4 regions of the Arthrobacter glacialis genome follow, and region 4 is predicted to be linked to each of the others. Evidence: riboswitches for the same ligand, from Rfam matches in the RefSeq annotation. Region 4 holds a riboswitch; each other region holds the start of a gene.
The links. A riboswitch is a leader RNA that binds a small molecule or an ion and turns the genes downstream of it on or off. The one in region 4 is predicted to bind S-adenosylmethionine.

Region 1 (7,368 bases), on a different contig from region 4:
TTTGGAGCTAGACGGTGAAGAAGGACTCCCGCAGGAGCTCCCCCACGACGGCCACCTCGGTGAGGAAACCGTCATGGCCAATGGCTGAGTCAATGTGGTGGACAGCCACATCCCCGGGCAGCGCAGCCGCCAGGGCGTCAGACTGGGCTGGGAAGTACAGGCGGTCACTGCTGACCGCGGCCACCAGAAACTCCACCGAAGCTGTGGCTGCCAAGGCTTGCGACAGGGTGCCACGGCCCCGGCTGACATCGTGGCTCATCAACGCCTCAGTAATGGCAATGTAGCTGTTGGCATCAAAGCGCCCCACCAGTTTGCGGGCCTGGTGGTCAAGATAGCTCTCCACCTGGTACCTGCTGCCGCTGGCGCCCAAAACCGCCAGCCGATCATGGCTGATGGTGTCCTCGCCGCTTTGGGCCTGACGGCCAAAACGTGACTCCATCTCAGTTTCTGAACGGTAGTTGATGTGGGCAATCCGACGCGCCAGCCCCAAGCCTGAGGTGGGGGCTGCGCCGTCGTAATAGTCCCCGCCGGCAAAGTTCGGGTCCTGGCGGATGGCGAGCGTCTGCGTCTGGGCAAAGGCAATTTGCTCAGCCGTGCTGGCCGCGCAGGCAGCCACCACGGCGCAGCGGCGCACCCGCTCCGGATAGCTTGCCGCCCACTCCAAGGCACGCGCACCGCCCATGGAACCACCCACGACGGCGTGCCACAGCTTGATGCCGAGCTTGTCGGCCAGGCGCGCCTCGGCGTGGACCGAGTCGCGGATGGTGACGAAGGGGAAACGGGACCCGTAAGGTTTTCCGTCGCTGGCGATGCTGGACGGGCCGGTGGTGCCGTAGCAGCCGCCCAGCATGTTGGCGCACACCACAAAGTACTTGTTGGTGTCGATGACGTCCCCGGGCCCCACCAAGCCTTCCCACCAGCCGTCTTCCTCTGAATCGCCGCGGCTCACGTGGGTGCTGCCGGTCAGGGCGTGCTGTATGAGCACGGCATTGTCGCCGGCCTCATTCAGCGTGCCCCAGCATTCAAAGGCCATGGTCACCGAGGGCAGCGAGCCCCCCGCTTCCAGCGGCAATGCGCCGATCTCAAGGGAACGCAGCACACCGCCGCCCCGTCCTACGGCCGCGGAAAATTCTTCACCCACCGCGGTGGCCGCCACGGAGGCAGACCCCGTGGCAAGCATACTTTTTTCCTCCGTGTGTCCCACCGAAATCACGCTTGTTTTGCCGCGCGGAATCCGGCTTCGAGATCGGCCAGGATGTCAGCAATATTCTCAAGGCCCACCGAGAGTCGGACCAGTCCCGGGCGCACACCGGCAGCCAACTGCTGCTCCGGTGAAAGCTGTGCATGGGTGGTCGACGCCGGGTGGATGACCAGGGAGCGCACGTCGCCAATGTTGGCCACATGTGAGTGCAGTTCCAGGCCGTCCACGAATCGCTTGCCAGCCTCGGCGCCGCCCAAGATGTCAAAGGCGATGACGGCGCCGGTGCCCTTGGGACCGTACTTGCGGCCACGCTCGAACCAGGGGCTGGAGGGGATGCCTGCGTAGGCCACAGCCTCCACGTTCTCGTTCGTCTCGAGCCATTCGGCAACGGCAACCGCGTTGCTCACGTGGCGCTCCACACGCAAGCTCAGGGTTTCGATGCCCTGGGCAATGAGGAAGGCGTTGAACGGTGCCACGGCCGAGCCAAGGTCGCGCAGCAACTGCACGCGTGCCTTGAGGATGTAGGCCAGGTTGGCGCCCAAGGCGCTGCCCACACCCAAATCGCGGGCGTACACCAAACCGTTGTAGGTGACATCCGGGGTGTTGAAGCCGGGGAACTTCTCCGGGTTGGTGGCGAAGTCGAACTTGCCGCCGTCGACAATCACTCCGGCGATGGCACTGCCGTGGCCGCCCAGGTACTTGGTGGCGGAGTGGATGACAATGTCGGCACCCCATTCCAGCGGTCGGATCAGGTACGGGGTTGCCAGGGTGTTGTCCACCAGCAGCGGCACCCCTGCCTCGTGGGCGATGGCGCTGATGTTCTCAATGTCCAGCACGTCTTGGCGCGGGTTTGACACAACCTCACCGAAGAAGGCCTTGGTGTTGGGACGGACCGCAGCACGCCATTCATCCAGGTTGTCGGGGTCGGAGACGAACGTGACCTCGATGCCGAGCTTCTTCAGGCTGTGGGCAAACAGATTGTAGGTGCCGCCGTAGATGCTGGGGCTGGAAACAATGTGGTCGCCTGCTTCTGCCAGGTTCAAGATGGCGAACGTGGTTGCCGCCTGGCCCGAGGCGAGCAGGAGTGCTGCCACGCCGCCTTCCAGACTGGCAATGCGCTGTTCGACGGCGTCCTGGGTGGGGTTGCCGATGCGGGTGTAAATCGGTTCCAGCTCTGCCAACGCGAACCGGGCAGCGGCGCTCTCGGCCGAGGGAAAAACAAAGGATGTTGTCTGGTAGATCGGCAGGGCGCGTGCCCCTGTGGTGACGTCCGGCTCCTGGCCTGCGTGGATCTGACGGGTTTCAAATGACCAACCGTTGCTCATGGTTGAATTCCTTCACACTAGAGGCCTGCGGTAAAAAACCCTCCAACGCAGCATGCGTGAAGGGCTTTCGACTCGATGGCCCGCGCTTGCACTGGAACCGGGCGGCTCAGTGCCAGGTCTTCACCCGGGGCACCCCACCGCGGAAGGAGGGTTGCCGGTCAGCGAGCCGGGGCTTGTCGCTGACACTCATGACCTACATCCAGTGTGGAAGATCCCTTCAGGCGCCGCAAGATTGTGACGAGTTTATGACCTTGGCCGAAGATCTGCTTGAAATATGCGCCAAAAAGTGGCACCGGCTGAATTTATGAACCATTCCACCACCGTGAGTGCGCAGCTGATGAGACTTGGAGCCCCACACGTCGCATCAGCTGCGCACTCACCGAATTGCCAGGACCTGGAACTACTTTCCCAGGCCCGCGCGGCGCAGAGCCTCGGCCATGGCGGTGTTGGCCGATGGTTGAGGCGTTGCGGGGCGTGCTGGACGGTCGCCGCCTTGTCGGGCGGAGTCCTGACCCGGGGTGCGCCTCTGCCCCGCACCCCGTGACTCTGCCGCACCCTGCTTGGGAGTTAGCCGCCCGGGGGTGCGGGCGGCGGGGGTGCGGGAGTCGGCGTCGAACTTCCTCGAAGACGTATCGGCGGCGTCATCCAGACGCAGCGTGAGGGAAATGCGCTTGCGTTCGGGCTCCACTTCCAGAACCTTTACGCGGACCACCTGGCCGGACTTGACCACAGTATGAGGGTCCGAGACGAAGGAGTTGCTCATGGCCGAGACGTGCACCAGCCCGTCCTGGTGCACGCCAATGTCCACGAACGCGCCAAACGCCGCTACATTGGAGACGGTTCCTTCCAGGATCATGCCGGGGCGAAGATCGGTGATCTTCTCAATGCCGTCCGTGAACGCGGCTGTTTCAAAGCGGGGCCGGGGATCGCGGCCAGGCTTCTGCAGTTCGGTCACAATGTCGGCAACTGTGGGCAGGCCAAAGGTGCCGTCCACGAAGTCGGCCGGGTTGACCGAGGACACAGCCCCAACGCCGGCAGAAATCTCGGCTGATGTGGCACCCACCGTGGCAAGGATCTTGCGGGCCACGCCGTACGCTTCGGGGTGCACGCTGGAGGCATCCAACGGTTCCGCTCCCCCGGTGATGCGCAGGAATCCCGCACATTGTTCAAACGCCTTGGGACCAAGCCGGGCCACCTTGAGCAGTTCGCGGCGCTTGTTGAACGGGCCGTGCTCGTTCCTGTGCGCCACAATGTTCTCGCTCAACAGCGGTCCGACGCCGGCCACCCTCGCCAGCAGTGCCGGGGAGGCGGTGTTCAGGTCCACGCCCACGGCGTTCACGCAGTCTTCCACCACCGCGTCCAGGGACCGTTCCAGTTTGGCCGGGGTGAGGTCGTGCTGGTACTGGCCCACGCCAATGGATTTGGGATCGATCTTCACCAGTTCCGCCAGCGGATCCTGCAACCGGCGGGCGATGGACACGGCCCCACGCAAGGACACATCCATGCCGGGCAGTTCGGCACTGGCCAGGGCCGACGCCGAGTACACCGAGGCTCCCGCTTCGGAGACAACAAGCTTGATGACTTGGCGGTCCGGGGCTGTGCGCTTGAGCTCGGCGACAAGTTCGGCGGCCAATTTGTCCGTCTCCCGGCTGGCTGTTCCGTTGCCAATGGCAATCAGCTCAACGCCATGCTTGTTGGCCAGGGCCACGAGGGTGGCAAGGGATTCGTTCCATTTCCGGGCGGGCGCGTGCGGGTAGATGGTTTCCGTTGCGGCAACCTTGCCGGTGCCATCCACCACGGCAACCTTGACGCCGGTGCGCAGTCCCGGATCCAGACCCAGGGTTGCGCGGTTTCCGGCCGGTGCCGCCAACAAGACGTCTCGGAGGTTTGCCGCGAAGACGCGCACCGATTCCTCCTCGGCGCTTTGGAACAGCCGCACGCGCAGGTCAACCGAAAGGCGGGTCAGGATGCGCGTGCGCCAGGCAAGTCGGGCGCTGGTCATGAGCCAGCTGTCCGCTGCCCGGCCGGATTCGGCGATGCCCAGGGAGTGCGCCACGGCATTTTCGTAGCGGGAACGTGCCAGGGCGGCGGCGTCGGCGTCACGGGTGTCGGCCTCGGCCAAATCCAGGCCCAGCACGCCGTCTTTTTCGCCGCGCAGCAGCGCCAGGACACGGTGGCTGGGCAGCGTGTGCGGGGGTTGGGAGAAGTCAAAGTAGTCCTTGAACTTTTCGCCCGCCGCATCCTTGCCCGTTTTGACAGTTGAGCGCAGGCGCCCAGTTTTCCAGAGCCGCTCGCGCAACTCCCCCACCAGCGCAGCGTCCTGGCCGGCACGTTCAATGAGAATGGCCCGCGCTCCGGCCAAGGCGTCATCCGCCGAGGCAACACCGCGGGCCGCATCAACGAAGGTGTCCGCCTCCACGGACGGGAAGCGGGAGGGATCGGCCAGCAAGGCGTCCAGCAGGGGCTCCAAACCAGCCTCACGGGCGGCGTCGGCCTTGGTTTTGCGCGTGGATTTGTACGGCAGGTAGAGATCTTCCAACTCCGACTTGGTGGCGGCGGCATCGATGGTGCGGCGCAGGGCGGGAGTGAGCTTGCCGAGCCCGTGGATGGTCTCCAGCACTGTCAGGCGCCGGGCCTCCAGTTCGCGCAGGTAGCGCAGCCGCTCCTCAAGGTCGCGGAGCTGGGTGTCATCCAGGGTGCCGGTGACTTCTTTTCTGTACCGGGCAATAAAGGGGACGCTGGCGCCGTCGTCCATCAGGCCAATCGCAGCGCGAACCTGGGCCGGGCGGACTCCCAACTCGGCAGCGATCCCTGCGCTGATTCGTTCAGCAAGGGCAGCGGCGGTGGGCAGGGTCAGCGGGGCGTTTCCAGTATCAGTCACACCCCAATTCTGCCCCACCCGCGGGGACACCAAACACCCTTGAGATGGTACGTCCCATGTGCCTTAGGCAACGCTAAGTCGAGACACCGATCACAAAGTGCCAAGATGAAGTCATGCGAATGGATCATGTTTCTTACGCCAGTGAATCAGACGGATTGGCTGCCACTACGGAGCGAATCGCGACCGCCCTCGGGGTCGATGCAGTGCGCGGAGGAATTCATCCGCGCTTCGGCACCCGCAATATGATTATTCCCCTCACCGACCACCATTATGTGGAAATTGTTGAGTGCCTTAATCACCCCGCTTCGGACAAGGCGCCGTTCGGCCAGGCCGTCAAGGCGCGGTCAGCGGCCGGAGGAGGCTGGATGGGGTGGTGCGTCGCCGTTGACGATCTCACCCCCTTCGAGGAACGCCTGGGCCGCAGCGCCGTCCCCGGCAACAGGAAGTTCCCCGACGGCCAAGAATTGGTGTGGCAGCAGATTGGTATCAAGGGCCTCATTGCCGACCCCCAGGTGCCGTACATGCTCAAATGGGAGGGCGATCCCAGCTTGCACCCGTCGCTGGCACGCGAATCCACGGTGAGGCTCTCCTCGCTGACCATCGCCGGCAGCGCCGAACGCGTCACCGAGTGGCTGGGCGAACCCGTCGAGGCCCCCCTGGATGACGTCGCCGTGGAGTGGATCGCCCCGCGCGGCACCCCCGGCATCATGAGCGTCACCTTCGAGACAGCTCACGGCCCGGTCACCATCTAGCGTTTCTGTCGAATCACAATGGGGGCCCCAGCCCTCAGGGTCCCCTGGCCGAGGTGAGGGAGCGGCTGGGGAGGCACCCTCCCCTTGTGGGCGGGTGCCGTTTACGTTTGCGCCATGGGGGCTCGGCGCCTGGCTAGCCTCCGAAGCCCAGGGCCGGACCCAGCGTGAACGCGGCGATGTCCACCAGGGCGTGGGCCACCACCAGCGGCGCCACCCGGCCGTACTTTTTGTACACCCAGCCAAACAGCAGGCCCATCAGGACGTTGCCAAGGAACGGGCCAAAGCCTTGATACAGGTGGTAACTGCCGCGCAGCAGCGCGCTGAGCGTGATCGCCGCCCAGGGCCCGAGCCCGATCTTCTCCAGCCGGCCCAGCAGATACCCGTTGAGGATGACTTCCTCCAGCACGCCGGCACGAATGGCGGAGAGCACCAGCACGGGAATGGTCCACCAATACTGGTTCAAGGCGCTGGGAATGATCTCGGTGGTGATGCCCATGGCCCGCCCGGCCGCGTAGATCCCCAGCGACGGCACGCCGATGATGACCAGCAGCGCCAGCGCCCCGAACCCGTCGCGGAAGGGATGGCGCCAATCCAGCCCGATGCTCCGAAACACCGACTTCCCGGGCTCGGCCAGCAGGTAAAAGACCAGCATGACGGGCACCAGCGCAAAGAAGATGTCCAGCAGCTGATACGTCAGGTCAAAGAATTCGCGGTTGTTGCGCACCACGTTCAGCGTTGAGGTGCCCTGCGCAATGGGCGCGCGGCTCATCTTCTCCAGCAGCGACACCACCGAGTACACGGCAGACTGCCCCACTGAGACACCCAGCACCAGCAGCACCTCGGTGATCAGCCGCCGCCGCGACTTCACGCCCCACCCCTGATGGTCTGCCCCTTGATGCTCGACGCCGGGCACGGCACCTGGGGATGTTGGGGCTGGGACGGCTGGTCCGGCGTCGTGCCTGGCAGCTGTGGACGGGCGTTCGCTCATGCACTCCATCATGCCCCCGCCGGCTGCGTTCAGCCAGACGGCGTGGCCGCGGCCGCGGCCCTAGGTTGGTTCAGCGGAGGTCGCAGGCGGCCATGGCACGTTCGACTGCTGCCAGCGCGGCTTGCACATCGTGCTCGTCGGTGGAGAAGTTGCTGACCGAAATGCGCAAGATGTCCCTGCCGGCCCAATGCGAGCCCGACATCCATGCCGTGCCGTCGGCA
Region 2 (7,368 bases), on a different contig from region 4:
CCACCAGCAAGGAAAACCGTTCCCACCGCCGCAACCAGCTGGCCAAGAACATTGGCCTGATCGGCGGGGCACTGCTGGCAAGCGTGGACACGGCTGGACGCCCCGGCTTGGCTTGGCGTGCGGAAAAGCTGATCGCATCCGGCAAGAAGACCACCCACAAGCAATTGAAGAATGCGGACAAGACAGTTCGCGCGCTAGCTCACGATGTGACAGGACAGTAATTACCCATGACCGCAGCCCATTGGCCCGCACCCTTCTCCACAAAACCCTTGGATGCCACAGTCACCATTCCGGCCTCCAAGTCGCTGACCAACAGGTATCTTGTCCTCGCCGCCATTGCCGACGGCCAATCGCGCTTGCGCGCACCCCTGCAGTCCCGCGACTCTGATCTGATGATCGGCGCCCTGCGTGCCATGGGTGCGGGCATTGCCGAAGTTCCCGGCAGCGGCGGCGTCCCTGATCTTGTGGTCACACCCATTCCTGCCGGTTTTGCGGCACCCGACGGCGGCATCCTGGTGGACTGCGGCCTGGCCGGCACGGTGATGCGCTTTGTCCCCCCGCTGGCTGCCCTAGTCAACGGCCCGGTAAGGTTCGACGGCGATCCCGCGGCCCTTGTTCGCCCCATGGCTCCCCTTGTGGCTGCGTTGGAGGGACTTGGAGTGCTGGTCGAAGACGGCGGGGACGGTTTCCTGCCCTTCACCGTGCACGGCACCGGAGCTGTTGAGGGCGGCCACGTGCGTATCGACGCCGGCGGGTCTTCGCAGTTTATTTCTGCCATGTTGCTGGTCGCCTCGCGTTTTGTCCAGGGCCTGCACCTGGAGCACACCGGCGATTCCGTACCTAGCGTTGACCACATTTCCATGACAGTGGAAATCCTGCGGTCCGTGGGTGTTGTTGTTGACGATTCCACCCCGAACCACTGGATCGTCGCGCCCGGCCCCGTCGCCGCCTTTGACGTGGTGCTGGAACAAGACCTCTCCAACGCCGGCCCGTTCCTGGCTGCCGCACTGGCCACCCGTGGCACCGTGCGTATCCCCAACTGGCCCGCCAACACCACCCAGGTGGGTGACAAATGGCGTGAAATCCTGCCCCAGTTCGGCGCCACGGTGACCCTCGAAGACGGTGTTTTGACAGTGACCGGCGGCCCTGAGATCCACGGCGTGGACATTGCCGACACCAGTGAGCTGGCACCGTCAACGGCAGCCATCTGCGCTCTGGCCTCAACCCCGTCGCGCCTGCGCGGCATTTCCCACTTGCGCGGGCACGAAACTGACCGCTTGGCGGCCTTGGTTGCTGAAATCAACGCCCTGGGCGGCAATGCCGAAGAAACCGAGGATGGGCTCATCATCACCCCGGCCCCCCTCCGCGGCGGCGTTTTTCACAGCTACCACGACCACCGCATGGCCACGGCTGGCGCCATCATCGGCCTGGCCGTGCCCGGCGTCGAGGTTGAAAATATTGGCACCACCGCCAAAACAATGCCCGATTTCCCGGCCATGTGGGCGGCCATGGTGTCACAGACTGCAGCGGCCGACACAACAGCGGCCAGAGCGTAAGGGCATGGCAAAGGACTACAGCAACTGGGACGAATCCGACGTCCGGGTCAGGGCCAACAAGAAGGGCAGCCGGCCGCGCACCAAGGACAGGCCCGCTTACGAGGAAGCCATCATTGGCCGCATTGTTACGGTTGACCGCGGACGCTACACAGCCATTATCGATGAGAATCAGTCCACCGAACGCACCCTGATCGCCGCCAGGGCCAGGGAACTGCGGCGCAATCCAGTGGTCGCTGGTGACTTTGTGGCACTGGTGGGTGATGTCACGGGCAAGCCGGATACCTTGGCCCGGCTGGTTCGCATCGAGGAACGCCGAACGCTGCTGCGCCGCAGTGCCGACGACACCGATCCCGTAGAGCGGGCGGTGGTGGCCAATGCCGACCAACTGGTCATCGTGGTGGCCGCTGCCAACCCCGAGCCCCGTACCGGCTTCATCGACAGGGCCCTGGTGGCCGCATACGACGCCGGCATTGCACCGCTGCTGTTGATCACCAAAACGGACATCAAGGACCCTTCGGAGCTTCTTGCCAATTACGAACACCTCGACATGACTGTCATCATCAGCCGGACCGCTGCCGACGGCGCATCAGGCATCGACGCCCGCAGCGACGACGGCGATTCGGCCCTCTTGGCAGGCGGTGCCGTGGAGCAATTGCACAGCTACCTCGACGGCAAGGTCAGCGTCATGGTGGGCCACTCCGGCGTGGGCAAGTCCACCATGGTCAACGCCTTGACGGGTTCGCGGCGGGCAACCGGCGGCGTCAATGCCGTCACGGGCCGCGGGCGCCACACCTCCTCATCGGCGCTTGCTCTGCGCATCGAGGACGGCAAGCCCGGCTCCTGGATCATTGACACCCCCGGCATCCGCTCCTTCGGACTGGCCCACGTGAACCCGGACAGGATCCTCCAAGCCTTCCCCGATCTGCAGCCCGGCACGGACGACTGTGAACGCGGTTGCAAGCATGACAGTGTCGCGGTGAACTGCGGCCTGGACCCCTATGTGGCTGCAGGGCTCGCCGGCGACGCCGGACCGGCCCGCCTTGCCTCGCTTCGCCGCCTGCTGGGCACCAGCGACAGGACAGAGGGCCGCGCCGCGGAAAAGGAACTGGGCATCATCGAGTAGCTGTGCTGGCCGGGCTCGGGGCGCAGTGAACTTATGCGCTGAACCCATGGCGAGTCCTGTGCATAAACACTTATGCGCTGGACTCGCGGTGGGTTCTGCGCATAACTTCACAAGAATTTAGATATGCGCACTACCCGGCTCCGGTTCAGCGCATAAGTTCACTAATAGCGCCGCCAACCCCAACTGCCACGGGTTTATTTGGCATTCAGGCGCCGGAGGGCGTCGTAACGGGCGTTTGGGACAAATCGCGATAGCGTGATGTACATGACGATTGAACCCCAGACGTACAACGACGACCTCCGCTTGGCCCATGTGTTGGCGGACAGCGTGGATTCGCTGACCATGGCCCGTTTCAAGGCCCTTGATCTGGAGGTTGAGACCAAGCCGGATCTGACTCCCGTGACGGATGCTGACAAGGCCGCCGAGGAGTCAATCCGCAGCCAACTGTCCCGGGTACGTCCCCGCGATGCGGTGTTGGGCGAGGAGTTTGGCAGCACGGGTCATGGAACACGCCGCTGGATCATCGATCCCATTGACGGCACCAAGAACTTTGTGCGCGGAGTTCCTGTCTGGGCCACCCTGATTGCCCTGGTGGATGAGGGCCGCCCCGTGGTTGGTTTGGTCAGCGCCCCAGCCCTGGGCAAGCGGTGGTGGGCTGCCGAGGGCACCGGCGCATACATGGGCAAGTCTCTGGCCGCCGCCACCCGCATTCGCGTCTCCAATGTTGCAGAGCTCAAGGACGCGTCACTGTCCTACTCGTCTCTGAGCGGCTGGGCTGAACGGGGCAACCGTGATGAGTTCATTGCCCTCACCGACGACGTCTGGCGCACCCGCGCGTACGGCGATTTCTGGTCCTACTGCATGGTTGCCGAGGGCAGCGTGGACATCGCCTGCGAGCCCGAACTAAACCTCTACGACATGGCCGCGCTGGTGCCGATCGTGACCGAGGCTGGCGGCCGATTCACATCCCTGGAGGGAGCAGACGGCCCCTTCGGCGGCAACGCCTTGGCCACCAACTCCATCCTGCACACAGAAGTCCTGCAGCGTTTGAACCCCAACTGGGACGATCTGCTGGGCTAATCCACGGCATTTAGCTCAATCGTATTAAGAACGACGGCGGCTTCCGCCGTCGTTCTTTTTGCCCGCCTGCCCCCGGCCCAACGGCGGCGTGCGTTTCATGACGTAACAAATGCGAGAACTCTATTCTTGGGCTAATCTTTTTGGCATAGGTCACGAGTGCCAGCGCTAAACCCCGGTTTGCTGGCCGGCAACCCTCCTTTCGCGGCGGGGTGCCCCGGGTGACGACCAGGTCAGGCCGGAGCGGTCATGGCAAGCGCGGACTTCTTGGCTCCTTCCAAGGGTCCTTTGTGTCGAAGGATTTACCCATGAGCTACGCCCTTTTGGAAAAAACATCCCTATCCAAATCTCCCTTGTTGCCGGTGGTGGGCCAGGATTTAAACGCCCCCTTGATCCACGGCGGACAGGTGCGGTACGCCAACCTTGACTATGCGGCGTCGGCCCCGGCACTTGAGGACGTGGCCGCCCACCTGAACGAGGTTTTGCCGTACTACGCCAGTGTGCACCGCGGTGCAGGGTTTGCCTCCCAGGTCAGCACGTCCGTGTATGAGAATGCCCGCAAGATTGTGGCCAACTTTGTGGGCGCCCGCCCCGATGACACCGTCATCTTCACGCGCCACACAACAGATTCCTTGAACCTCTTGGCCGGGTGCGTGCAAAGCATCCTGACCCAAAAGGGGTTCACCGAGGGCCGCTCCAACGTTCACGGCGAAGTGCTGTATCTGGATATTGAGCACCACGCCAATCTGCTTCCGTGGCAGGCGCTGCCGCACCGCTCAGTGGTGGCTGCGGATTCCATCGCAGCGACCCTGGCCCGCGTTGAAACACAGCTGCGGGCCGGCAACGTGCTCCTGTTGGCCGTCACTGGTGCCTCCAATGTGACGGGCGAGGTGCTGCCCGTCAATGAACTGGCCGCCTTGGCCCACCGCTACGGCGCCCGCATTGTGGTTGACGCGGCCCAACTGGCCCCGCACCGCCGTATCGACTTGAGCGCCAGCGGAATCGACTACCTGGCGTTCTCCGGCCACAAGCTGTACGCGCCCTTTGGTGCGGGCGTTTTGGTGGGCCGCTCTGATTGGCTGGACACGGGCAAGCCGCATTTGGCCGGCGGTGGCGCCGTGACGGAAGTGCGACTGGAATCAACCCGCTGGAGTGACGGCCCCGCACGCCACGAAGCCGGCTCCCCCAACGTTTTGGGCGCCGCCACTCTCGCCAAGGCCGCCGCCACCCTGGCAGCACTCGACGCGCAGGACTGGCACAGCCACGAACAGCAGCTGCGTGAGTATCTGGTGGCGGGCTTCGCCGCGATTGAGGGCGTCAACGTCCATTCGCTGTTCTCCGACTCCGCAGACTACCCCGAGTGCGGCAGCATCGGCGTGGTGAACTTCTCCATCACCGGGTACGACGCCGGATTGGTTGCCGCCTACTTGTCGGCCGAGCATGGCGTGGGCGTGCGTGATGGCAAGTTCTGCGCCCACCCGCTGCTGAACCGTTTGGGCCTGCCGTCGGGTTCATTGCGTGCCAGCTTTGGTGTGGGTTCCCGGCTTGAGGACGCACAGCGCCTGATCGAGGGTGTCAGTGCCCTGTTGCGTGACGGGCTGGGCTGGGATTACGTGGTTGACGCCGGCCGCTGGGTGCCCGCCGATGACAACCGTGCGTACCCGCACTGGGCCCCGAACACGCCCGGAACCGCTGGCGCAGCCCCCTGCAACACTTAAACAACACACCCTCTCCCCCGCGGTAAAGTTGAACGGGCAAAACGGCACAACTTTAGGGGAGCACTATGGCAGGGGTAGGCGGACCGGTCTTCGACGCGGAACGGCGCAAGCACATGGCTGCGGCATTTCTGGAAGGCGGGGAGCATTATCATCAGGTCCGTCCCAGCTACCCCCGCGATTCCCTGGACTGGCTAATCGCTGGTTCCCCGCACCCCATCAAGGACGCCCTTGATGTGGGTGCGGGAACGGGAAAGTACACTCAACTATTGGCCCGGCACGGCTGGAATCTGACGGCGGTGGACCCTTCGGCAGACATGCTCACCCAGTTGGCCGCAGAGCTGCCCCGGACCACAACCATTGTGGGCACGGCCGAACACCTTGAGCTGCCAGTGAACTCCATGGATCTGGCAGTGGTGGCGCAGGCGTGGCACTGGTGCGATCCCCTCGCCGCCAGTACCGAGATTGCCCGCGTACTTCGCCCCGGCGGCACCTTGGGCTTGATCTGGAACCAGCTCGACGTCGGCATCCCTTGGGTTCACCGGCTGGCACGCATCATGCATGCCGGTGACGTCCACAAGGCAGACTTCCACCCCACCATTGGTAAGGAATTCGCCGCTCCGCACGTGCACAACACCCGCTGGAGCCAGTCCTTGACGCCAGAGGCCATCATGGAACTGGCCAAATCCCGCAGCTACTACCTCAAGGCCTCGGACCCCATCCGCGCCAAGGTCATGGCAAATCTTCAGTGGTACCTTCTTGACCATCTGGGTCACTCTCCTGATGAAGAGCTCCAGCTGCCTTACGTGGCCCAGACCTGGCGCACGCACAAACTCTGAGCCTAGCGGTAGGCTGGATTCTGTGAAACAAACTGCCACCTCCTCCAGCATCGAGGACTATGTCAAGGTCATCTATGCCTACACGGAGTGGCAGGACAAACCCATCACCTCCACCGCCTTAGCCACCCGCCTTGGGGTTGCCAATTCCTCGGTTTCGGAAATGGTCCGCAAACTCAAGGACCAGGGCTTGGTGGACCACCAGCCGTACAGCCCCATCCACCTGACCGAGCGAGGTCTAACTCTGGCGCTGTCCATGGTGCGCAGGCATCGGCTGCTGGAAACCTACCTTGTCAGCGAGCTTGGCTACACCTGGGATGAGGTGCACGACGAGGCCGAACAGCTGGAGCATGCCGTGTCCGAGCACTTCATTGAGCGCATGAGTGCCAAGTTGGGCCATCCCACCCGGGACCCGCACGGTGATCCCATCCCGGACCCGGAAGGCCGGATCATCATGGCCCCCTCGCACCGGCTCGACGAGCTCGACGCCGGCCACAGCGGGCGTGTCAGCCGCATCAGCGATCATGATCCGGAATTGTTGCGGTACCTGGAGAAGCACGGCATTGGTCTGGATACGGCCTTGCTGGTGTTGCGGCTGCTGCCCTTCGGTGCCGGCATTGAGGTGCAAAGGCTCAGTGCCCCGCACGACGCCGGACCCTTGGCTCTTGCACACGAGGTTGCGATTTCGCTGTGGCTGACATCGTCGGGGACGCACTCCGACTGCTCAGTACAGGACCTCACCGGCGGTTCCCTCATGAATCCGCACTCCGGCGCAACAAACAGCTAGCGTCTACTGACCTGCCCACCAAGGTCCTAGGGCAGGTCCCTCATGGCTGCACGGGCTTTGCGCAGCACATAGCGCTGAACCTTGCCGCTGGGAGTTTTGGGAAGTTCGGGCACAAAGTGAATGCGCCGCGGATAGGCGTGGGCGGCAAAGCGGTCTTTCACCAACTGTTGCAGTTCAGCCACCATGGCGTCGCCAGCGGCGGACGGATCGCGCAGCACCACAAATGCTTCCAGTACTTCGCCGCGGATCTCATCCGGGGTGCCAACCACCGCGG
Region 3 (7,368 bases), on a different contig from region 4:
GAAGTGAAAGTCATCGCTGCTTCCTTTTCTATAGTCAATAACGCCAGTATCCACGGGCCGGGTGAATTGGCTGTGAATACCATGTGTCCTCCCGGCGACCTTTCCTTGAAGTGTTTCGCCCCCGGTGTTCGACGCCGGAGCCAGGGCAGGTGGGAGGCCTCACCAATGGTTGGCTGCACAACAAGAGACTGTTAGGTGCCCTAACTATATGTTAGGCTACCTAACTATGGACGACATTGAGCTTCATGACTTGGCCCGCCGGTATCGCGACATTCTGCGCCAGGCCGTCTATTTGGTCCGTTCCATTGACGCGGACGGTGAATTGAGTACCGGCCAAGTGGCCACCTTGAACATGATCGCCGCCCAACCACTGCGGGTGGGAGCCATTGCCCGCAACGCCGGCATCCGCGTCCCCAGTGCCACCGAGCAGGTCATCAAGCTGGGCAGTTTGGGGCTGGTGGAGCGCAAAGCTGATGAATCCGACGCCCGCGTGGTCCTGGTTGGTCTCACGGATGCCGGGCGCAGCGCCCTAGCTGAAGCCAATGCCCGCCGCAACGCCACGATGGCCACGGCGCTGAAGACTCTCGACGCCGATGAGCTCCAGGCCGTGGCCAAAGCGATTCCCGCCATTGCCAAACTCAACGAGGCACTGGCCAGCTGACAGCGATGGCACGTACTGCCGCAAGAACATCATGAAGCAAGGAGAAACCGTGCAAGGCACAACGGCAGCCAAGGCTGCCCAACAGATTGACGACGTGTTGGCGAACGAGAAACGTTCCATGCTGAAACAACCCAAGGCCGTGTGGGCGGTGGCGTTCGCGGCCGTGTTTGCTTTTATGGGCATTGGTCTGGTGGATCCCATTCTGCCGGCCATTGCCGAGAACCTGGACGCCACCCCAAGTGAGGTGTCCCTGCTTTTCACCAGCTACTTCCTGGTGACGGCCATCGCGATGTTGATCACCGGGTTTGTGTCCTCACGCATTGGCGGCAAGAAGACGCTGCTGATTGGGCTGGGCATCATTGTGGTTTTCTCGGCCTTGTCGGGATTCTCCAACACGGTCGATGAACTGGTGGGCTTCCGCGCCGGGTGGGGCCTGGGCAATGCTTTGTTCGTTGCCACGTCCTTGGCCGTCATGGTGGGGGTTGCCTCCGGCGGCGCGGCCACGGCGATCATTTTGTACGAGGCCGCCCTTGGTTTGGGCTTGTCCCTTGGCCCGCTCATGGGTGCCCTGCTGGGTGGCTGGCAATGGCGTGCACCGTTCTTTGGCACGGCAACGGCCATGGCCATCGCCTTCATCTTGGTTATTGTCATGTTGCCCAAGGCTCCGCTGCCTGCCACCAAGACCCGGCTGCGCGACCCGCTGTTGGCGTTGGGCCACAAGGGGCTGCGCACCACGGCCGGCAGCGCCTTGTTCTACAACTACGGCTTCTTCACCATCTTGGCCTTTGTGCCCTTCATCCTGGGCTTTGATGCCTACGGGATCGGCGCCGTATTCTTTGGCTGGGGCGTTGCCGTGGCCGTCTTCTCGGTCTTCGTGGCGCCACTGGTTCAGCGCTGGTTTGGGCCGACCCGAGCACTCACCGGGTCCCTGCTGGGCTTGATGGTGATCCTCATCGGCCTCGCCCTGGCTGCCGGGCACTCGGTCACCACCGTTGTGGTGCTGACAGTCCTCTCCGGTGCGCTGCTGGGTATCAACAACACTTTGTTCACCGAAATGGCCATGTCCGTCTCGGACTCCCCGCGCCCTGTGGCCAGCGCCGGCTACAACTTCATCCGCTGGATGGGCGGCGCCCTGGCCCCATTCATGGCGGCCAAGATCGCCGAACACGTCAACGCCTCGGCCACCTTTTATGTTGCGGCAGCGGCTGTTCTGATCAGCGCCGTCGTCATCTTTGCCGGACGAAAGCTCCTGACGGAGCACGCACCGCTCGGGGTCTGATCCCGATATTCCCGCTCACGCGTTGAGCGAAACTGTAGCCATGCTTTTGTCCCGTCCCGTACGGTTAACGCATGGCTACAGTTGATATCACCACAGAAACTTTTGGTCCCACCATTGAAGGCAATGACATTGTGATCGTTGACTTCTGGGCGTCTTGGTGCCAGCCCTGCGTGCGCTTTGCGCCCACCTATGAGGCTGCCTCCGAGAAGCACGACGGCATTGTGTTCGCCAAGGTGGATACGGAAGCCGAGCAACAGCTCGCCGCCGAAGCAAACATCACCTCCATCCCCACGCTGATGGCGTTCAGGGAAAAGGTGCTGGTTTTTGCCCAGCCCGGTGCGCTCAACGGCACCCAGCTGGATGAGGTCATCACGGCCGTCAAGGCACTGGACATGAGCGAGGTTCACGCAGCCGTGGCCGCCAAGCAGGCCGAAGGTAGTGCAGCCGAATAGAGTTCTTCGCGCAGGCGTCGAGGGGCCCGTCACCATCTGGTGACGGGCCCCTCGACGTTGGCGTCATTCGTTGTTAGTGGCGTTCCAGCTTGACCGGCTCCGCCAACAGCGCGCTGAGGGATTCGTTCAGGTCCTGAACGGCGATGCCCTTGCCGTGCTTTTCCAGGTCCGCCTCGGACGCCCACTGCTCAGTCAGGACAATCTTTTCCTCGGATTCCTCCGTGATCTCATACTGAATGCAGCCGGTTTCTTCGACGACCTGCTCAATCGCGATCTCGAGGGCGAGCTTCACGCGGAAGAATTCGCCCTCATTGGGGATGAACGTGGCCTGTAGGTTGATGATCTCACTCATTCCACCAGCCTAGGCGATGGCGGGGCCGGCCCCGGAAGCGGTTCCGCAGTGTGAACGCATCCGGCCAGCACGTCAGTGCCCGCGGTGGTCTTGGATGGTCATGCGCGGACCGAACATCGGCTTGCGGAAACCACTGAGTTGCAACATGCGCACCACCCGCTGCCGGTGCCCGCGCCAGGGCTCCAAAAGTTCCAGCATGCCAGTATCGTCCACTGGTTTCCCGGCCAGCGCCCAGCCCACGTAGGCGGCCAGGTGGTAGTCGCCCACGGCCACCTGATCGGCGTCACCGTGGGTGCGCTGGGTGACTTCCGCCGCCGTCCATACCCCAACGCCGGGGATGCTCTGCATCCTTGCGCCCGCTTCCGCTGCTGGCAGCTTCGCCAAACGCTCCAAGCCCGACGCCGCTCGCAGCATCCGCACAATGGTGGCCGAGCGCTGTGGTCCAACACCTGCCTTGTGCCATTCCCAGGATGGAATCGCGGCCCATTGGGCGGGGGTGGGGGCCACCAGGAGATTGTGCGGAACACCCGGGTCAGCACCAACGCCCGGGGCCTCGGTGCCGAATCTGCGCAACAAGACGGCGTAGCTGCGAAGAGCCTCAAGGGATGTGACCTTTTGCTCCAAGATGGCAGGCACCAGGGCGTCAACCATGCGCCCGGTGGAGGGCAGCCGCACTGCCTGGTGCCGGCGTCGGGCATCCCTCACTGCGCGGGGGAGCGTGGCGGCAAAGCCGGGTGAATCAAAATGGGACCAGTCGTCGTGGGTGCCCAGCAGCGCCGGGACGCCCGTCAGGGCGTGGTCCGCGCCGGGACCCCAAGCCCGGGCGTGCAGCTCGTTGCCCTGTTGGTTGATGCCCAAAGTTGCTGGTCCGGAGGGGGTGTTGAAGGCCAGCCAGGCCGCGCCCGGGGCCAGCCGGATGGTTTTATCGGCAGGGCCCCTACCAATGATGCCCAACGTCCCGTGTAGGGAGTAGGGTCCGTGGGCATCCCAAACCATTGTGGGCCCCGCGGTTGCGGCGACTGTCATGGGTCCATGGTGGCACACCGGGCTGACAACCAGGTGTGTGACATCAAATGCGGCCCCGGCCGGGCGCTCGGATTGTTACGATTCGCGAACTGCCGAACCGGCCCCGATTTTTGCCGGTCCTGCTGCAGGACTTAGTCTTACGTTGACCATCCCGAGCGGCCGAGAGATCTGGCTCCACGACGCCGCAGCAACCCTGGTTGACACCCTGTGCGGGTATCAATGCCGGCAGGGTGCTACCGCCAGGACCGATGGAGTGCACTCATGCCTGCTTTACTTTCGCCGTCCGTTGCCACGGCCTCCGCCCTGCCAGATCCGCAAGGTACTGCCGCCATGGCTGTGTCCTTTCAGAACCTGGGCCGGTCCTTTGGGACTGGACACGGTGCCCACACGGTGCTTCGGGAGGTTTCCTTCGACGTGCAAGCTGGGGAGATCGTGGCGTTATTGGGGCCCTCCGGCTGCGGGAAGTCCACTTTGCTGCGCGCCGTGGCAGGGCTCGATACGCCCAGCACAGGCGCGGTGACTATTAACGGCACTGCCGTGTCCGGCATTGATTCGCGCTGCGCCGTCGCCTTTCAAGAACCCAGGCTGCTGCCATGGAAATCCATCGCCGGAAACGTGGCGATTGGCGTCCCCGCCGGCGCCAACGCCGCCCGCACCCGCGAGGTAGTTGAAAGGCTCGTCGGACTGGTGGGGTTGTCCGAATTTGCCGGTCACCGCCCGCGCGAGGTCTCCGGCGGCATGGCCCAGCGGGCGTCGCTGGCCAGGGCGCTGGCCCGAAACCCCGGGGTGTTGCTGCTGGATGAGCCCTTCGGCGCATTGGATGCACTGACCCGGATCACCATGCAGGATTTGCTGCTGGACGTACACCAGGCCGAGCCCACCACTGTCTTGCTGGTCACCCATGATGTCGACGAGGCCCTTCAGCTCGCCGACCACATCATTTTGCTTGGCCCTGACGGGACCGGCGCTCCGGGGGCCACCATTGTGCGCACCGTGGAAGTGCCGGGCCCCCGCCCCCGCGACCGGGCATCAACGGCGCTGGCCGGACTTCGAAGTTCACTGCTGGCCAGCCTTGGCGTCAACGGCCACTAGCCACTTTTCCCACACCCTTTCATCAACACAACCTTTCGTGAGGACCACCATGCCTTTTTCTCCCACCCTTAACCGCCGTTCCTTCCTCAGCGTCGCTGCCGCCGTCTCCGCACTCGCCCTAGCGGGGTGCGCCGGCGAGAATGCAGCCACCGACATCGCCGGCAAGGATGGCGGCACACTAACCATCGACTTTGCCACCTACAACCCGCTGAGCCTTGTCATCAAGGAAAAGGGCTGGCTGGAGGCAACCCTGGCCAGCAAGGGCGTCACCGTGACATGGGTGCAGTCCGCCGGTTCAAACAAGGCCAATCAGGCTTTGCTCGCCGGAGCCATCGACGTCGGCTCCACGGCAGGATCAGCCGCGCTGCTGGCCCGGTCCAATGGATCGCCCATTAAAACGATCTCCATCTACTCCCAGCCCGAATGGGCTGCCCTGGTTGCCGCCAAGGGCTCAGCCATCACCTCGGTAGCCGATCTCAAAGGCAAGTCAGTAGCTGCCACCAAGGGCACCGATCCCTACTTCTTCCTGGTCCAGGCTTTGGAGGCGGCCGGCCTGAGCACAGATGACGTCACAGTGCAGAATCTCCAGCATGCCGATGGCCGGGCCGCCTTGGAGAACGGTTCCGTTGATGCGTGGGCAGGTCTGGACCCGATCATGGCCACGGCCGAACAAGAAGGTGCAACCCTCTTTTACCGGAACCTGGAGTTTAATACTTACGGTTTCCTGAACGCCACAGAGTCATTCCTGAAGGACAAGCCGGAACTGGCGCAGAGCGTGGTGGACGCCTATGAAAAGGCGCGTATTTGGGCAGCGGAAAACCCCGAAGAGACAGCACAGATCCTGGCTACAGCCGCAGGACTCAAGCCGGAAGTTGCCAGCACCGTCATACTTAAACGCAGCAATCTTAATGTCTCCGGCATCCCGGGCGAGAAGCAGCGGGCAGTGCTGGCGAAGATTGGGCCCACGTTTGTGGAGCTCGGTGATGTCAAGACCCAGGCCGAGGTGGACACCGCGCTGTCCTCCCTCCTGGATGATTCTCTGGCCGTGAAAGCCAATCCCGCCTCCATCAAGGAATCATGATGGCTGTCCATAGTGGCGCAGCGGCTAGCACGGCAACGAAAGCTTCGCCGAAGGCGGGTTCTGCTATCTTCGCCCGTTCGTGGACCAGGCTGGGTCTGGGCCTGATTCTTCCTGTCCTAATCCTGCTCGCCTGGCAGCTAAGCACCGCTGCCGGGGTGTTTTCACCGGTCCAGCTGCCGTCGCCCCGCGCAGTACTGGACGCCGGAACCGAGCTCATCGGGCGCAATGAATTATTCAACCACGTGGCCATCTCGACCCAACGGGTGTTGATCGGCTTCCTCATCGGCGCAGTCCTGGGCTTATCGCTGGGGGCTCTCGTAGGGCTTTCCAAAGCGGCTGACGTGTTACTGGGACCCACGATCGGGGCGCTGCGTGCCGTCCCCTCACTGGCGTGGGTGCCGCTGCTGATCCTGTGGATGAAGATCGGCGAAGATTCAAAGGTCACGCTGATAGTCATTGGTGCGTTCTTTCCTGTGTTCACCACGGTTTCCTTGGCATTGCGCCACGTGGATAAAAATCTGGTTGAGGCAGCCCGGGCCTTTGGCTTGAAGGGCCTCAAATTACTGACCACTGTTCAGCTACCGGCAGTGGTTCCGGCCATCTTCTCCGGCCTGCGCCTGGCGCTCGCCCAAGCGTGGCTGTTCCTCGTGGCAGCGGAACTGATCGCCTCCTCCATGGGGCTCGGATTCCTGCTGACGGATTCGCAAAACAACGGCCGCACCGACAGATTGCTGCTGGCCATTGTGCTGTTGGCCATTCTCGGAAAAGCCACCGACGCTCTGTTGGGCCTGGCCGAGAAGTGGGCTGTGCGCCGCTGGTCGTAGCCACGCTCGGCGGACAGACGTAGGGTGAGGGCACACACTAGGGGGCGCGATGCAGTTTGCGAGAACGCGGAGCTGGCGTATGAGCGAGGGCCTCTTTTGGCCGCTGACGGTGGCACTTCACCTTTGAGACTCGCTGGGATTGCCTGCCACCAAACCGTTCTTTGTCCCACCCGTGGTGCCAGAAGTTGCTGAGCGCATTCCTGTCACTGGTCCACTCACCGACGTCGCCCTCGCCGATGAATGGGTACTCTGGTTCTCCGATTTATTGGCCGATCATCTGGATATGCCCAGCAACGCAGGCATCGAGTACATGTCGTTGGCGGATCGTGCACCGGCATTCCACGCCAACCTCAGGGCCCACGGCATGATGATGACTTCCTTGGTGCAGTCGATCGAAAAGAACCGCGGAAACAAGGCGGCACCCTTTGAACTGGACGTGCTGATCCTGCCCGTTGCCGGTTTCTGGCTTCATCGGGCAGGACCAAATCGGGTGCTTCTGAGCGAGTCGGCGCGGAGGGATGCCGAACAATTGCGCCGCCTGCTGGGTCCCATCATCGCCGAGCTGGCCTAACGAACCCGGCCATCCGCCGTCGGACCTCCT
Region 4 (7,368 bases):
CCGGGCCGCACGGTGACAGGCTGCGCGGCTGCAACTCTCTGTGTGGCCGTCTTGGGCGAGATCTTTGGCAAGGCTGTCCCCTTATGTGAATTGACTCACATAAACATTACCGCCGAGTAGCCAATTCTCAAGACGCATGGGCTAGTTTCCGCCGGATCCGGACGCCGCGGGAACCAGAATCCACAGGGCTTCCACCGGCTGGGCCGAGCGGTTCTCCCAGCTGTGGGGCTCCCGCCCGGGGAAGGACAGGGTGTCCCCCGCCGTCAAGTCATAGGATTCCTGGGTCATGCGCAGGGTCAGTTCGCCGCTGATGATATGCAGAACATCCACGTCACAGTCCACCGCGTACAGTTCGGTTTCGCCGCGCCCATAGGGCTCAATCGTGGCGGCAAGAATTTGCAGGCGCCGCTCGGAGCGCGAGGTTAGCAGGCGCTCAACAATGCCTTCGCCACCTAGGGAGATCCGCGGACCTTCACCTTTTCGGCTCAAGTGGGTTTCCGGTACCGCGAAAAGTTCGCCGATGGAGATCGAGAGGACCTGGCACAGGGTGACCAGTGAGGCAACGCTGGGTGAGGTGAGGTCACGCTCCACCCGGCTCAGGAATCCCTTGGTCAGCCCCGTGGCGTCAGCCACCTGCTCAATGGTCAGCCGCTGGTCTTGGCGTGCGGCACGGATGCGCGACCCAATGGCCACGGGGTTGGTGCTCGGTTCCAGGGGCAAAGCTTTCATGGCGGCTCCTCACGACACGTCCAGCCGTCAAGATTTTCAAGCGGCACATTGACTGTAACTACCATCACAGTTTAGCCTAATAGACAACAAATGTTGCTTTACGGGCAATAATGACTCGGGGCTTTCCCCTACTTCTTCCTACACTGGAGCATCTCGTGGACTTAAACGTCGCCATAGTTGTCATTTATTTGGTGGCCATGCTGGCCTTTGGCTGGTGGGGAAAATCGCGCACTAAGAATAACAGCGACTTCCTTGTTGCCGGACGCCGGCTGGGCCCCTTCCTCTACACCGGAACCATGGCCGCCGTCGTCCTCGGTGGCGCCTCCACGGTGGGTGGTGTGGGGCTTGGCTACAAGTTCGGCATCTCCGGCATGTGGCTTGTTGTTGCCATTGGTGTTGGCGTGCTCCTGCTGAGCCTGCTGTTTGCGCCGACGCTGCAGAAACTGAAGATCTACACCGTCTCGCAAATGCTGAGCCTGCGCTACGGCCAGGAAACTACCAAGGTTTCGGGCATCGTCATGCTGGCCTACACCATCATGATTTCGGCAACTTCCACCGGCGCCTACGCAACCATCTTTGTGGTGCTGTTCGGTTGGGACAGGTGGCTGGCCATCGCCGTCGGCGGCGCGATCGTCTTGGTCTACTCGACCATTGGCGGCATGTGGTCCATCACCTTGGCAGACCAGGTCCAGTTTGTCATCAAGACCGTGGGCGTCTTCATGCTCATGCTGCCGTTTGCCTGGAACGCTGCGGGCGGCATTGACGGCATCCGTGAGCGCGTGGATGCAAGCTTCTTCCAGTGGGACGGCATCGGCACCCAAACCATCATCACCTACTTTGTGGTTTACACGCTGGGTCTGCTGATCGGCCAGGATATTTGGCAGCGCGTCTTTACGGCCCGCACCCCGGAAGTCGCCCGATGGGGCGGCGCCACCGCCGGTATCTACTGCATCCTCTACGGTGTGGCCGGTGCACTGATCGGCATGGCAGCCTCCGTGGCCCTTTCCGCAGATGTGGAACTCAAGGACGACGTCTATGCCCTCGTGGCCACGGAACTGCTGCCCATCGGCGTTGGCGGCATCGTACTGGCCGCCGCCGTGGCAGCCATGATGTCCACGGCATCCGGCTCACTCATTGCCGCCGCCACAGTAGCCCGCAAGGACGTTGTGCCCTTCGTGGCCAGCTGGTTCGGCAAGGACATCGACAACTCCGATTCCGCCAACCCCGAACACGACATCAGGGCAAACCGCTGGTACATCTTGGTAATCGGCATGCTTGTTGTGCTGATCTCCATCGTGGTCAACGACGTGGTGTTCGCCCTGACCATCGCCTACGACATCTTGGTAGGCGGCCTTCTCGTGGCAATCATTGGCGGCCTCATCTGGAAGCGCGGCACGGGCCTGGGCGCAGCATGGTCCATGGCCGTTGGCTGCTTGGTCACCATCGCATCCTTGGTCATCTACGCCACCGGCATCATCCACAGCGCCGATGGCATCTACGCCAACGAACCCATCTACTTCGGTTTGGCATCCTCGCTCATCGTCTACGTTGTGGTTTCCCTGCTGACCCCGGCCACCCCGGCCCACATCCGCAAGGTCTGGGACGACCGCCTCGCTGCAGCAGCCACGGATTCCAACCCGGAAGACGTGCCTGCGCAGCTTCAGAAGTAGCCCCGCTTTTCCAACTGACCCGCAGAAATCGACGAAAATACGCGTTTTTTACGCCATTTTCGGCGATTTCTGCGGGTCAGTTGTTCTTTAATGTACGACGGCGGGAGGTGACGTAATTTATGACGTCACCTCCCGCCGTCGTACGTTTAAGGAGTAACGTAAGGGACAGCTTCAAGAGATGCGATGCCAAGCTCCGACTGGTCGCACGCCAACCCCATGTTCACAGGGTGGCTCGGATGAGGAAGCGGCCGGCGGTGACTGGATCCGCGGGCAAGAGCAATCACAAAGGCCCCGCCATGACTTTCATCTCCGTCGCCCATGCACAGCGCGCCAAGACGTCCAAGAATCCCAACGGCATTCCGGTGCTGCCCGCCGTGGACGTGAATTTGGGCACCGTCACCTTTTTCACCCCCACCGGGCACCGCGCGTACTTCTCCGCAGACCCGGCCCTGCTGGTGGATGCCCTCGCCGCTGCCGTGCGGCCCGCGCACTGGATTGCCGAGCTCGGAACGTTGGTTGTCACCGTGGCCCAGACGGGTTCCCGGGCCGGGCGTCGGCTGGGCTTCAAGCTCGAAAACTACTGAACCGTTAGGTGCCGGTTCCGAATTCGGACGGCACTGGCGCAAAAAGACGGCGCTCTACCGCCATCTTTAAGCGCGAACGCCGTCTCTTTTCACAGTTGACTGGCACCGGCCTACTCGATGGTGGCAATGACGGCACCTTGGGCCACTTCGTCACCCTCCTGGACTTGCCACCTCAAGGTGCCGGCTGCGGGGGCGTTGATCTCGGCGTCGAACTTCTCGATGGTCACCTCGGCGATCACCTGGTAGGCGGTCACCGTGCTGCCGTTGGGCGCACGCCAGTCGATGAGGACGCCGCAGTCCTGCGGGTCCCCGGTCATCATCGGAAACAGTACTTCCATGGCCAGCGCGCCTTCCGGGACGTGGCCGCAGTGTGCGCGGCCGTTGGAACTAGAGCCTATGCGAGTTCGCCGGTGCAGGGAATGCCAATATTGGCTGCGGAGCGGAGCGGCCACGTTGCGGTGCACCTAAACTTTTTCGCTAGGGGAACCGGCCGAAAAACCGCGGGAATCCGGGCTACAGTAGGGGCTGAGTCGAGGAGATCCCCAAGTGTCAACAAGCAATCCGAGCCCCGCACAAATCAAGCGATGGCGGCAATATCTGGCCGACGAGCGCGCTGAAGCCGCCGTCTACCGTGACCTGGCCAAGCGCCGCACCGGCGAAGAAAAGACTATCCTGACGGCCTTGGCAGCTGCCGAGGGCAGGCACGAGCAGCACTGGTTGAACTTGCTGGGCGACCATGCCCACCCGCCCCTGCGCCCGTCCGTGCGCAACCAGCTCTTAGGCCTTTTGGCACGGCGTTTTGGTTCAGTGTTTGTCTTGGCTCTGGCCCAACGGGCGGAGTCCAGATCCCCCTACGCCTCCGATGCTGACGCTACCGATGCCATGGCGGCCGATGAATCCATCCATGAAGAGGTCATTCGTGGCTTGGCAGCCAGGGGCCGGAACAGGCTTTCCGGTTCGTTCCGGGCAGCCGTTTTTGGTGCCAATGACGGCCTTGTCAGCAACCTTTCCCTGGTCATGGGCATGGCCGCAACCGGTGTAGGCAGCCAGGTGGTGTTGTTCAGTGGCATTGCCGGTTTGCTGGCCGGGGCCCTGTCCATGGGTGCCGGTGAATTTGTTTCAGTCCGCTCCCAACGCGAGTTGCTGGACGCCTCCCAACCCACCCAGATCACTCTCTCTGCGGCGGCTTCGCTGGACCTTGAAAACAATGAACTGGTGCTGGTCTACCTGGCCCGCGGCATGTCCCGCGACGTCGCCGAGCACAGGGCTGCCGAGCGCATGGGCCAGTTCAGTTGCGACTGTGATCCCAGCTTGTCGCTGCAGCCCGAGCAGTTTGAAGCGACAAACAGCCACGAAACCCTGGGCACGGCGTGGGGCGCCGCCGGCTCCAGTTTCTGCTTCTTCGCCTCCGGAGCCATCATTCCCATTCTGCCGTTCCTGTTTGGCATGACGGGCATGGGCGCCCTGGTGCTCGCCTGCGTCTTGGTGGGCATTGCACTGCTGGGCACGGGCGCAGTGGTTGGCCTGCTGTCCGGGGCATCGCCACTGTGGCGTGGCCTGCGACAGCTCGCCATCGGCATGGGCGCAGCGGCAGCAACCTACCTCCTGGGCCTGCTCTTTGGCACTGTGGTGGGCTAGCAACCTCAACAACTGGCCCGCAGAAAACGGCGAAAATCGCATCAAAAGCGCGTATTTTCGTCGTTTTCTGCGGGCTACTTCTAGTTGGTGGTGAGCAAGGCGCAGGCTTCCTCCACCGTATCCACCACATGGACCATGGTGTCCATGGCCCTCCCCCTCGCCAGCGCGGTCAGCAGTGGCAAGACGGGCAGCTCGGTTTCCCAGTAGCTTCGACCAACAAGGATCATCGGTGCCACTGCTGTTTCGGCCGCATAATAGTTTTCGCAGGCGTCCTGGAAAATCTCCTGAACCGTCCCGGCAGCACCGGGCAAGAACACAATGCCACCGCCTGAGCGGTCGAGCAAAACCGCTTCTCGGAGGGCGTTGGTGAAGTACTTGGCAATTTTGGTGGCGAACATATTGGGCGGTTCGTGGCCGTAAAACCAGGTGGGAATTCCCAACGTTTGGGCGCCGTCCGGATACGCCTGAACCACCGCGTGTGCCGCCCGGGCCCAGTCGCTGACCGAAGGCCGGAAGCCGGGGACGGCAGCCAAGGTGGACAGGGCACTTTCCAGGGTCCCGCCGTCGTACGGGGAAAGGTAGGCGCCCAGATTCGCGGCCTCCATGGCACCGGGTCCGCCGCCGGTTGCCACCAGAAAGCCGGCCTGGCTCAGTGCGCGCCCCAACTGCGCAGCCTGCGCGTACTGCGCACTTCCCCGCGCCGCCGCGTGGCCGCCCATGACGCCCACCACGGGACGGTCAAGATGCTCCAGAAACTCGTCGAGGGCGTCGGAAATGGCATGGTCGTGCATGGCCGTGGCAAGGGTGGCGTGGAGGGCGGGCGCGTGACCTGCTTGCATGCTCCACTGGTAAATCCGGGCGTCGGGCACACTTTCATACTGCGCCGTACCGATCCCCTCGAAGAGTTCGGCGCCGGTGTACAGGTGGCCACGGTACGGGTTGAAAGGGATGTGCGGCAGCGTGGGGAAGATCAAGGCGCCGCGGCTGCGCAGCAATTCCTCCACGCCCTGGGCAAAAGTGCAGCCCATAAAGATGGCCCCCGAGGCCCTCAGTTGCACCAGTTCGGCCGACCGTTCCCTCAAATCCACGGATTGAAAGTGCCACCCGTGCATGGATTTGGTGCCGTGGGCCACCAACGCATCAAAGCGTTCCAGCTCTTCAATCTCAACATTGCGGGCACGGGGTGCAAGAGGCGCGTTCACGCCCCAAGCTTAGTGGCTTGCGCCTAGTCTGGAAGTAACAGTTTCCATGTTCGACGCCGGCCCCTGGCTGCCCGCCGAACCCACCTTCAGGAGCACCCGTGCAGGAAATCACCCCCACCGACATTTTGGCAGCAGACCCGGATGTCCAGATCGTCGACGTACGCGAGGCCGCCGAGCTCGCCACGGGCATGATCGAGGACGCCGTCCACATTCCCTCGGGCGAGGTTCTGGCTCGTGTTGGAGAGCTGGATAAGTCACGGCGCATCATCGCCGTTTGCCACGGCGGCGGCCGCAGCGGCCGGGTGGCACAGGCGCTCACTGATCTTGGCTACAACGCAGACACTCTTACGGGCGGAATGAGCGGCTGGGAGGCCGAAGGGCTGCCCATGGTGCCGGTGCAGTAAATACCCCACGCTGTCGAAACGGTCATGCGCTGCTGATAAATCAGCAGCGCATGACCGTTTCTGTGTCCTAGCCGTGTTGGCCGTGGTTAGCCGTTGAACTCCGCCGGGTGCGGACCCGTGCGGCCGTCCCGTTCCAGAGCATCGAGGGCGCCCATCTCCGCAGCCGACAATTCAAAGCCCAGAATGTCCAGGTTTTCCGCGATGCGGGCCGGGGTCACCGACTTGGGGATGATGACGCGGCCCTGCTGCAGGTGCCAGCGCAAGATCACCTGCGCCGGGGTGTATCCGTGGGCCACAGCAATGGCCACTACGGCCGGATCACTCAGCACGGCGCCCTGCGCCAACGGGCTCCAGGCCTCGGTGGCAATGCCGTTGGCGGTGTTGAACGCAGCAATGTCCTGCTGCTGCAGGGCGGGGTGCAACTCAATCTGGTTGACCGCAGGCACTGTGCCGCCCAGGGCAATGATCTTCTCCAGGTGCTCGGGCAGGAAGTTGGAGACGCCAATGGCGCGCACCTTCCCGGCCGCCAGCAGTTGCTCCAGAGCCTTCCAAGACTCCAAGTACAGCTCAGTCGCCGGCGCCGGCCAGTGAATCAGGTAGAGGTCGAGGTAGTCCAGGCCCAGCTTGGCCAAGCTGACATCAAACGCAGCCAGCGTTGCTTCAAGTCCCAAGTCCGCGATCCAGGCTTTGGAGGTGACGAACAGTTCCTCGCGGGGCAGTCCGGATCCGGCCAGGGCGCGACCCACGCCTTCTTCATTGCCGTAGATGGCGGCCGTGTCGATGCTTCGGTACCCGGCAGCCAGAGCCGCCGCGACAGCCTGCTCGGTTTCGGCGTCGGGCACCTGAAAGACGCCATAGCCAATCTGGGGCATGTCCACGCCGTTGTTGAGGGAAAGGGTGGGGATGGAATTCATGGTGTTCTCCTTGTGATTGAAAGAATTAGACGTGGGAAAGTTCGACGGCGGCGGGCTGGCTTGCGGTGGCAAGCTTCCGCCCGTTCGCTGCGGCGTAGGCCATGACGATGACGGCCAGTGCTGTTAGTCCGGCCCCGGCCCAGATGGGTGAGGTGTAGCCAAGTCCGGCCGTGATGGTGACCCCGCCCAGCCAGGCGCCGAGGGCATTGCCCAGGTTGAAGGCGCCA

Region 1: another riboswitch for S-adenosylmethionine. It lies ahead of CVS28_RS02465 (bifunctional o-acetylhomoserine/o-acetylserine sulfhydrylase); the one in region 4 lies ahead of CVS28_RS04490 (hypothetical protein).
Region 2: another riboswitch for S-adenosylmethionine. It lies ahead of CVS28_RS06725 (aminotransferase class V-fold PLP-dependent enzyme); the one in region 4 lies ahead of CVS28_RS04490 (hypothetical protein).
Region 3: another riboswitch for S-adenosylmethionine. It lies ahead of CVS28_RS18730 (ABC transporter ATP-binding protein); the one in region 4 lies ahead of CVS28_RS04490 (hypothetical protein).

The regions. Positions count from the first base shown of each region.
Region 1 is NZ_PPXB01000002.1:70,514-77,881, forward strand. Features, by position in the region: gene metX (homoserine O-acetyltransferase MetX) at 8-1,180, opposite strand; gene CVS28_RS02465 (bifunctional o-acetylhomoserine/o-acetylserine sulfhydrylase) at 1,210-2,526, opposite strand; SAM riboswitch class IV at 2,604-2,720, opposite strand; gene CVS28_RS02470 (Tex family protein) at 2,927-5,407, opposite strand; gene CVS28_RS02475 (VOC family protein) at 5,521-6,159, shown strand; gene CVS28_RS02480 (CPBP family intramembrane glutamic endopeptidase) at 6,293-7,147, opposite strand; gene CVS28_RS02485 (pyridoxal phosphate-dependent decarboxylase family protein) at 7,218-7,368, opposite strand, start outside.
Region 2 is NZ_PPXB01000004.1:312,016-319,383, forward strand. Features, by position in the region: gene CVS28_RS06705 (DoxX family protein) at 1-221, shown strand, start outside; gene aroA (3-phosphoshikimate 1-carboxyvinyltransferase) at 228-1,556, shown strand; gene rsgA (ribosome small subunit-dependent GTPase A) at 1,561-2,679, shown strand; gene hisN (histidinol-phosphatase) at 2,944-3,759, shown strand; SAM riboswitch class IV at 3,908-4,021, shown strand; gene CVS28_RS06725 (aminotransferase class V-fold PLP-dependent enzyme) at 4,065-5,474, shown strand; gene CVS28_RS06730 (class I SAM-dependent methyltransferase) at 5,540-6,310, shown strand; gene CVS28_RS06735 (metal-dependent transcriptional regulator) at 6,333-7,094, shown strand; gene CVS28_RS06740 (AMP-binding protein) at 7,121-7,368, opposite strand, start outside.
Region 3 is NZ_PPXB01000021.1:10,649-18,016, reverse strand. Features, by position in the region: gene CVS28_RS18760 (hypothetical protein) at 1-14, opposite strand, end outside; gene CVS28_RS18755 (MarR family winged helix-turn-helix transcriptional regulator) at 227-661, shown strand; gene CVS28_RS18750 (MFS transporter) at 711-1,940, shown strand; gene CVS28_RS18745 (thioredoxin family protein) at 2,012-2,392, shown strand; gene CVS28_RS18740 (putative quinol monooxygenase) at 2,466-2,744, opposite strand; gene CVS28_RS18735 (DNA-3-methyladenine glycosylase family protein) at 2,817-3,770, opposite strand; SAM riboswitch class I at 3,914-4,025, shown strand; gene CVS28_RS18730 (ABC transporter ATP-binding protein) at 4,032-4,862, shown strand; gene CVS28_RS18725 (aliphatic sulfonate ABC transporter substrate-binding protein) at 4,912-5,943, shown strand; gene CVS28_RS18720 (ABC transporter permease) at 5,940-6,767, shown strand; gene CVS28_RS18715 (hypothetical protein) at 6,907-7,338, shown strand.
Region 4 is NZ_PPXB01000003.1:182,205-189,572, forward strand. Features, by position in the region: gene CVS28_RS04475 (MFS transporter) at 1-71, opposite strand, end outside; gene CVS28_RS04480 (helix-turn-helix domain-containing protein) at 142-729, opposite strand; gene CVS28_RS04485 (sodium:solute symporter family protein) at 927-2,399, shown strand; SAM riboswitch class IV at 2,569-2,682, shown strand; gene CVS28_RS04490 (hypothetical protein) at 2,696-2,983, shown strand; gene CVS28_RS04495 (biotin/lipoyl-containing protein) at 3,094-3,321, opposite strand; gene CVS28_RS04500 (VIT1/CCC1 transporter family protein) at 3,530-4,621, shown strand; gene CVS28_RS04505 (LOG family protein) at 4,702-5,823, opposite strand; gene CVS28_RS04510 (rhodanese-like domain-containing protein) at 5,922-6,227, shown strand; gene CVS28_RS04515 (aldo/keto reductase) at 6,314-7,141, opposite strand; gene CVS28_RS04520 (MFS transporter) at 7,167-7,368, opposite strand, start outside.